One region of the Lysinibacillus sp. PWR01 genome, then DNA from elsewhere that is predicted to be linked to it. Evidence: riboswitches for the same ligand, from Rfam matches in the RefSeq annotation. Region 1 holds a riboswitch; the other holds the start of a gene.

Evidence for each region. A riboswitch is a leader RNA that binds a small molecule or an ion and turns the genes downstream of it on or off. The one in region 1 is predicted to bind preQ1.
Region 2: it holds a riboswitch for preQ1, as region 1 does, so the genes downstream of both, ACEVFT_RS00580 (QueT transporter family protein) here and queF (preQ(1) synthase) in region 1, are expected to answer to the same signal.

Annotation. Positions count from the first base shown of each region.
Region 1 covers NZ_JBHERJ010000063.1:4,774-8,195, reverse strand. The annotation lists gene ACEVFT_RS12500 (hypothetical protein) at 1,088-1,273, shown strand; PreQ1 riboswitch class I at 1,531-1,577, shown strand; gene queF (preQ(1) synthase) at 1,702-2,202, shown strand; PreQ1 riboswitch class I at 2,226-2,269, shown strand; gene queC (7-cyano-7-deazaguanine synthase QueC) at 2,322-2,981, shown strand; partial or broken gene ACEVFT_RS12485 (6-carboxytetrahydropterin synthase) at 2,985-3,223, shown strand; partial or broken gene queE (7-carboxy-7-deazaguanine synthase QueE) at 3,203-3,422, shown strand, end outside.
Region 2 covers NZ_JBHERJ010000005.1:3,690-7,111, forward strand. The annotation lists gene ACEVFT_RS00570 (ABC transporter permease) at 1-586, opposite strand, end outside; gene ACEVFT_RS00575 (ABC transporter substrate-binding protein) at 672-1,694, opposite strand; PreQ1 riboswitch class I at 2,016-2,060, shown strand; gene ACEVFT_RS00580 (QueT transporter family protein) at 2,067-2,549, shown strand; T-box leader at 2,618-2,817, shown strand; gene trpB (tryptophan synthase subunit beta) at 2,877-3,422, shown strand, end outside.

The DNA.
Region 1 (3,422 bases):
TAATAATACGTATTAAGAAAAACAGACAGCTAATATTGATATGCTCCCAATTAGGTAGACAAATAAAAAATTCATCTTATCTAATTGGGGGCATTTTTGTATGGCCTTTTATAAACATCCCGAAGAATTAATGTTACCTATTGTTCATTTATATCAAGACACTAGCGTTGCATTAAAATAGCTTAGGTTTTAATTTGAGTCTGAATTTTTTGTAAAATTTTATGGATTTTCCTAAGGAACTTTTGAGCATTCAGCAATTTACAGGGAGTGACAGCATCCTAAATCTTCGAATACTTAGCTACATATGAATGAATATAATATACTCAAAAAGAAGTTTATTTGATCCTGTGGCGCTACCACCAGGTAGTGTGACTGCTTCTTGCGTTAACTAATAGACATCCCCCATAACCTCTGAGGATACTCCTCTAGCTTTTAATTCTCCAAGGTTCGAGTTGCTTTTTTTTAATCCTCTATCTACGGTTATAGTTTCTCTTTTCAAATATGCATTAAGAAAAAGATTAAAACATATTTTGTCATAGTCTTTTCCTTATACCCACTTATCAATGTGGCGTCATGCTTCGAAGATATTTTCCATGATTTTGCAGGGGATCCAAATAGCCTCACTTCTTTAGTTCGACCCGTTCAGCTACCACATTCAATACACAGATAGATGCGGCTCCTAACTATTACTTCCTTATGAGTGACACACAGCACTCCGTTTGTCTCGAATGCATGCTACATAAATAATGGCACTTAAAGTATTAAATATATATATAGTTTACGTTTAATCTTTGTGATATTTAGGGTGTTTTTGGGAAAAATGTTTATATAAATTGCAGTTAATCAATACAAATCAGATCGGTTACATTTGCTTCATACAAATGTGCCTGTTTTTTTAAAAACTACCTTTACTTATGATTAGGTTCACCGTAATGTATCTAAATGAGGTTTATTCTTCTTTTCGACAGTAAAAAAACAGAGAGGCTTTCCAAAATACTAGAACAGCTTCCGATGCTCAAGTATTTTGTAGTTCCAAACTATTTTAAAGTTGTAATTCCTCAAGTTATAGAAAAAAAGGATGAATATAATGAAATATAATAAATCAATTATGCTAAAGCTAATCAATGAACATCGAACATTGCATGATGAATTAAAAAAGCTAAAATCTGAAATGGGTTTAGAGAAAAATTTTGCAGTAAAGGCATTGTATCATTCATATGTTGCAGAGGATGGTCCTTATATGAAAGAATATCAGGACTTAGAGCGATTATAAATCGGGGTGCTACTAACAAATGGTTAGAAGGATAATTGGAAATCTTTAGTTTAAATGATTCAAGAATTTCGGAAACATTTTTTCTGTTTTCATTAAAACCACACTTTATTATGATACAGTTCTCCGTGACTAGTCTAAGTGCAGTTTTCATAATGCTTGTAATTCGTATTCCATAGGGTAAGATTTTATAAAAAAATCTATTTGACGTGCTGTACTATTTTTTGTACGATATTGAAGAAAAGAATGCCCGGACTAGAACGGGAGAGGTTCATAGCTGATACCCTCTATAAAAAACTATGGAAACATGACAATATGCCATGTCCATATCGGACGTGGCTTTTTTATGTTTTTACTTATGTTTTAATAGACTGATTGGTGATGCCTCTCTTGAAAAGTGTTGGGAAACATTTTTACAAGGAGGTTTTTTTATGTCTGGCAGAAGTCATGAAGAAGGATTAAAAGATTTAACCCTATTAGGTAATCAAGGTACAAAGTATTCCTATGATTATGCACCTGAAGTATTAGAGGCAGTGGATAATCTACATGCCAATCGAGATTATTTCGTTAAGTTTAATTGTCCAGAGTTCACTAGTTTATGCCCTTTGACAAATCAGCCGGATTTTGCCACGATGTACATCTCGTATATCCCGGATAAAAAAATTGTTGAGAGTAAATCACTAAAATTGTATTTATTCAGTTTTAGAAATCACGGCGATTTCCATGAAGATTGCGTCAATATCATTATGAATGATTTAATTGCATTGCTTGATCCACGATATATCGAGGTTTGGGGGAAATTTACTCCACGTGGGGGTATCTCGATCGATCCATGGTGTAACTATGGGAAGCCAGGAACGAAATATGAAGAAATCGCCAATTATCGTTTAATGAACCACGATCTTAATCCAGAAAAAATTGATAATCGATAAATGAAGATTTGAATAGTTCAATCAAGAAAGAGGTTTTTAGCTACCCTCTTTAAAAAACTAAGAAGAAAGCAGCACTTTTTCTTAGAGTGCTGTTTTTTTAATATAAGGGAGTTTTATAGATGAAGCAGGAAAAAGCAATTGTTGTATTTAGTGGAGGTCAGGACAGTACAACTTGTTTGTTTTGGGCAAAAGAACGTTTTGAAGAGGTTGAGGCAGTCACTTTTGATTATGGTCAAAGGCATCGTCTTGAAATTGAATGTGCAAAAGAGATAGCGAGTGAACTTGGAATCAGGCATCATATTCTTGATATGTCACTCCTGAACCAGCTTGCTCCGAATGCTTTGACACGACAAGATATTGAAGTAGAAGACGGAGATAATGGTGAGCTGCCATCGACTTTTGTTCCTGGTCGAAATCTTCTCTTTCTTTCATTTGCAGGTGTTTTAGCGAGTCAAGTAGGAGCTAAGCATATCGTGACTGGCGTTTGTGAAACAGATTTTAGCGGATATCCAGATTGCCGAGATGTTTTTATTAAATCCTTGAATGTAACGTTAAATTTATCGATGGATGATTCTTTTGTAATTGATACACCATTGATGTGGCTGAATAAAGCACAGACATGGGAGCTTGCTGATCAGTTCGGGGCATTGGACTTTGTTCGAGAAAGAACGTTGACTTGCTATAACGGTGTCATAGCTAATGGTTGCGGTGAATGCCCAGCATGTAAACTACGAAAAAAAGGACTTGATGAGTATTTGCGTTATAGGAAGGAGTCTTAAGGCATGTCAGATTTTAAAATCGTCGAGAGACTTCAAAAAATTGATGTGGATATTCAAAGAAATCAATTGAACTATCATGCAAAGCGTGTTCTCGTAAGCAAGGAATTTACCTTCGATGCTGCTCATCATTTACATGATTATGAAGGGAAATGTAAAAATCGCACGGTCATACCTATCGTGTAGTATTAGGGCTGAGTGGCTACACAGATGAACGTGGTTTAATGACAGCGGAAGAGATTTGGTCTGAGTTGAAACGTCTGGGGGGCAATGGTTTTTCATTTGTCACGATTTCAGGAGGCAATCCTGCACTCAATCCGCATTTAGCAGAGCTCATTGCCATTTTAAAAGGAAATGGCATAAAAATCGGGGTGGAGACACAGGGGAGTAGGTGGCAGAAATGGATGTATGAGATTGATGAACTGACAATTTCACCAAAGCCAC
Region 2 (3,422 bases), on a different contig from region 1:
GTTTATTATCACCAGTTGCTCGGATAGCTAGCCCGACCTCTGTCTTTAAGAACCAGTCTGCTATTAACTTAATTAAAATCGTGATGATTAATACGACAATCAGCACACTCCATGTACCTGGTACATGCTGAAAGCCCATGCCTTTTAATAGGTTATTAAGAGCAGCATCGATCCCTAAATTGCTCCAAAAAGCTTGAAACTTTGAAAAGATTGTTTCAGAGTTTAATAGTGGAATATTCGGGCGACCTATCGTATTTTCTGCAGTTAACCCCATGATGCGTAGATTAATCGAGTATAAAGCAATCATCATTAAAATCCCTGATAATAGTGGATTAATCTTTCCTTTCGTGTGAAGAATTCCTGTCATACATCCAGCAATAAATCCAGCAACAATTGCCACTAAAGTCGCTAAGATTGGGTGGTAGCCAAGCAAAACCATTGTTGCTGCCGTTGCCGCCCCTGTTACAAAGCTTCCATCAACCGTTAAATCCGGAAAATCTAACACCCGAAATGTTAAATATACACCAAGTGCCATAATTGCATAGATGATTCCTTGCTCCACTGCGCCAAATAATGCTAAAAACATCGTTGAATCATCTCCTAAATCTCTTAATTATTTATATCGCTTGTAAAATGAAGATAAAGCGGGGATAGTTCTCCCCCGCTTCGTTTTACTTTTCTAGAATTTCTGCACCCCAAGAATCTTTCATTTCGATTCCTAAATCATCCGCTACTTTTTTATTGATTAATAGTTTCAGATTTTGAGGATATTGTGCCGGTGTATCAGCAGGTGTTGCTTCACCTTTTAAAATTTTCACAGCCATTTGACCTGCTTCATAACCGATATCGAAATATTCAAATCCATAAGCAGCTAAACCACCACGTGCCACAGAATCTAATTCTCCTACGATTAATGGTAATTTATTCGTATTGGCAACATCAATTACCGATTCTAAAGCAGAAACTACTGTGTTATCAGTAATAATATAGAAAGCATCTACTTTACCAATTAGAGATTCTGTCGCTTGCTTTACATCTGCTGAAGTGGATGCTGATGCTTCTACCACCGTTAAACCTTGTTCATCCATAACCTTTTTCACTTCTGAAACTTGTGCAACTGAGTTTTGCTCACCCGCATTGTAGACCATCCCTACTTTTTTCGCACCAAGGTCTTTTAAGAATGCTACTGTTTTAGAAATCGTTTCAGGATGTAGATCAATTGTGCCTGTAATATTTTTCCCTGGCTTCTCCATTGAGTCGATTAACTGTGCACCAACAGCATCTGTAACCGATGTAAAAATAATTGGAATATCACTTGTTGCTGTTGCAGCTGCTTGTGCAGAAGGTGTAGAGTTAGCAAAAATTAAATCTACGTTTGCACTCACTAGATTGTTAGCAATCGTTGTGTTAAGGCTGTTATCTCCTTGCGCAATTTGTGGATCGTATTCAACTTTTAAGCCAGCATCTTCAATTGCTTTTTTAAAGCCTTCCGTTGCTGCGTTTAACGATGGATGCTCAACTATTTGAGTAATCCCGATTTTATATGTTTTATCGTCTGCATTTCCGCTCTCACTTGCATTGTTTGTTTCATTTCCTTTTGAATCTGTTGTACTAGAGCCACCACTACCACAAGCAGCAAGTAGTAACACTAATCCAAAAAGAAGGAATGATAGCTTCTTCACATTGCTTTTCACAAATAATCCCCCCGATTATGTTCTCAAATATCTACCGCACTTTATCCAAACAAAGTGTGAATGTATCGCTATATTATCGTTATTATCGAGCTCAGTCAACAACATTATGAATGTTCTGACTTTTAAAAGTGACAAAATATTTTAGTTTTTCATTCAATTTGGCGCTTTAAACCGCTAAACTACGCTGTTTTAGTTATTCTATTTCTTTTTTCAACATAGTAAAAAATATTTATGACAATTTTGCGACGATAGGACACTATAGACAAAGTCTGACATTTGACTTCTACTAGATATGTATAATAAAATATTTACTTGTGTGAAAGCACCGTGGTTCGTAACCATCCCACGAAAAAAAACTAAGGAGAAATGAATATGAAAATAAAATTTTTAGCAGCAAGTGGTATCATTGCGGCTCTCTATATTGCTGTGACCATGCTTGTTGCACCATTTGGTTTTACGGAGGTACAGTTCCGAGTATCCGAGATGTTTAACCATTTAGTAGCATTTAATCCACGCTTTGCCGTAGGGATTATTATTGGTGTATTGATCTCTAATCTATTTTCACCACTTGGCATTTACGATTTAGTGTTTGGTGTAGGTCATTCAATGATTACACTTGGCCTGTTTATTTTAATCTGTAAATTTGTCAAAAATATATGGGCACGTTTAATTATTAATACATTGCTATTTACATGCACCATGTTTATCATTGCCTTTGAACTGAACTTAGCCTTAGAGCTGCCATTCTTTTGGACTTGGCTAACAGTAGCAGCGGGTGAATTTGTTGTATTAGCTGTCGGTGCGCCGATTATGTATGCATTAAACAAACGCCTTCACTTTAATAATTTGATTTAACTGACGGGTCTTTTTAGATTCGTCTTTTTTCTTGACACTATTCTGAAAATATTCTACAATTCTTTCTAATAAATGCAAGGAAGAAGAGTAGTAGCAAGCATTGTTACTTCAAGAGAGCTGGTGGGCGGTGTGAACCAGTAGTACAGACTTGTGAATGGACTTCAGAGCAGCCTTATCAAATGTAAGGCCGATTTGCTCCCCGTTACCGGAGCAGGAAAGCGCGCAAAAATTGCGAATAAAGGTGGCACCACGGTTACTCGTCCTTTTTATGAGGGATTGGAGTGGCTTTTTTTTATGGGAAAATTAGCATAGAGGAGTCGAGTAAAGATGAGTACAGTAGTAGAGAAAAAGGGATATTTCGGTGAATTTGGTGGAAGCTTTGTTCCAAAGGAGCTTCAAAATGTTTTAAATATACTAGATGAGAATTTTCAAAAGTATAAAGAGGATGATGACTTTAAGCAAGAATTAGATTACTATTTCCGTGAATATGTTGGTCGTAAATCCCCACTTTATTTTGCAGAAAATTTAACAAAGCAATTGGGTGGTGCAAAAATTTATTTAAAACGTGAAGACCTTAACCATACAGGCTCACATAAAATCAATAATGTACTAGGACAGATCTTACTAGCCAAACGTATGGGAGCAAACCGCGTGATTGCCGAAACAGGTGCGGGTCAACATGGTGTAGCAACAGCTACAGCTTGTGCCATGTTTGGAATGGATTGCACGATTTATATGGGCTTGGAGGATACAAAGCGTCAGGCATTGAACGTATTTCGCATGGAGCTTCTTGGCGCGAAAGTCGTAGCGGTTGATAAAGGGCAGGGTCGCCTAAAGGATGCAGTTGATGAAGCATTTGCTGACTTAGTAGAA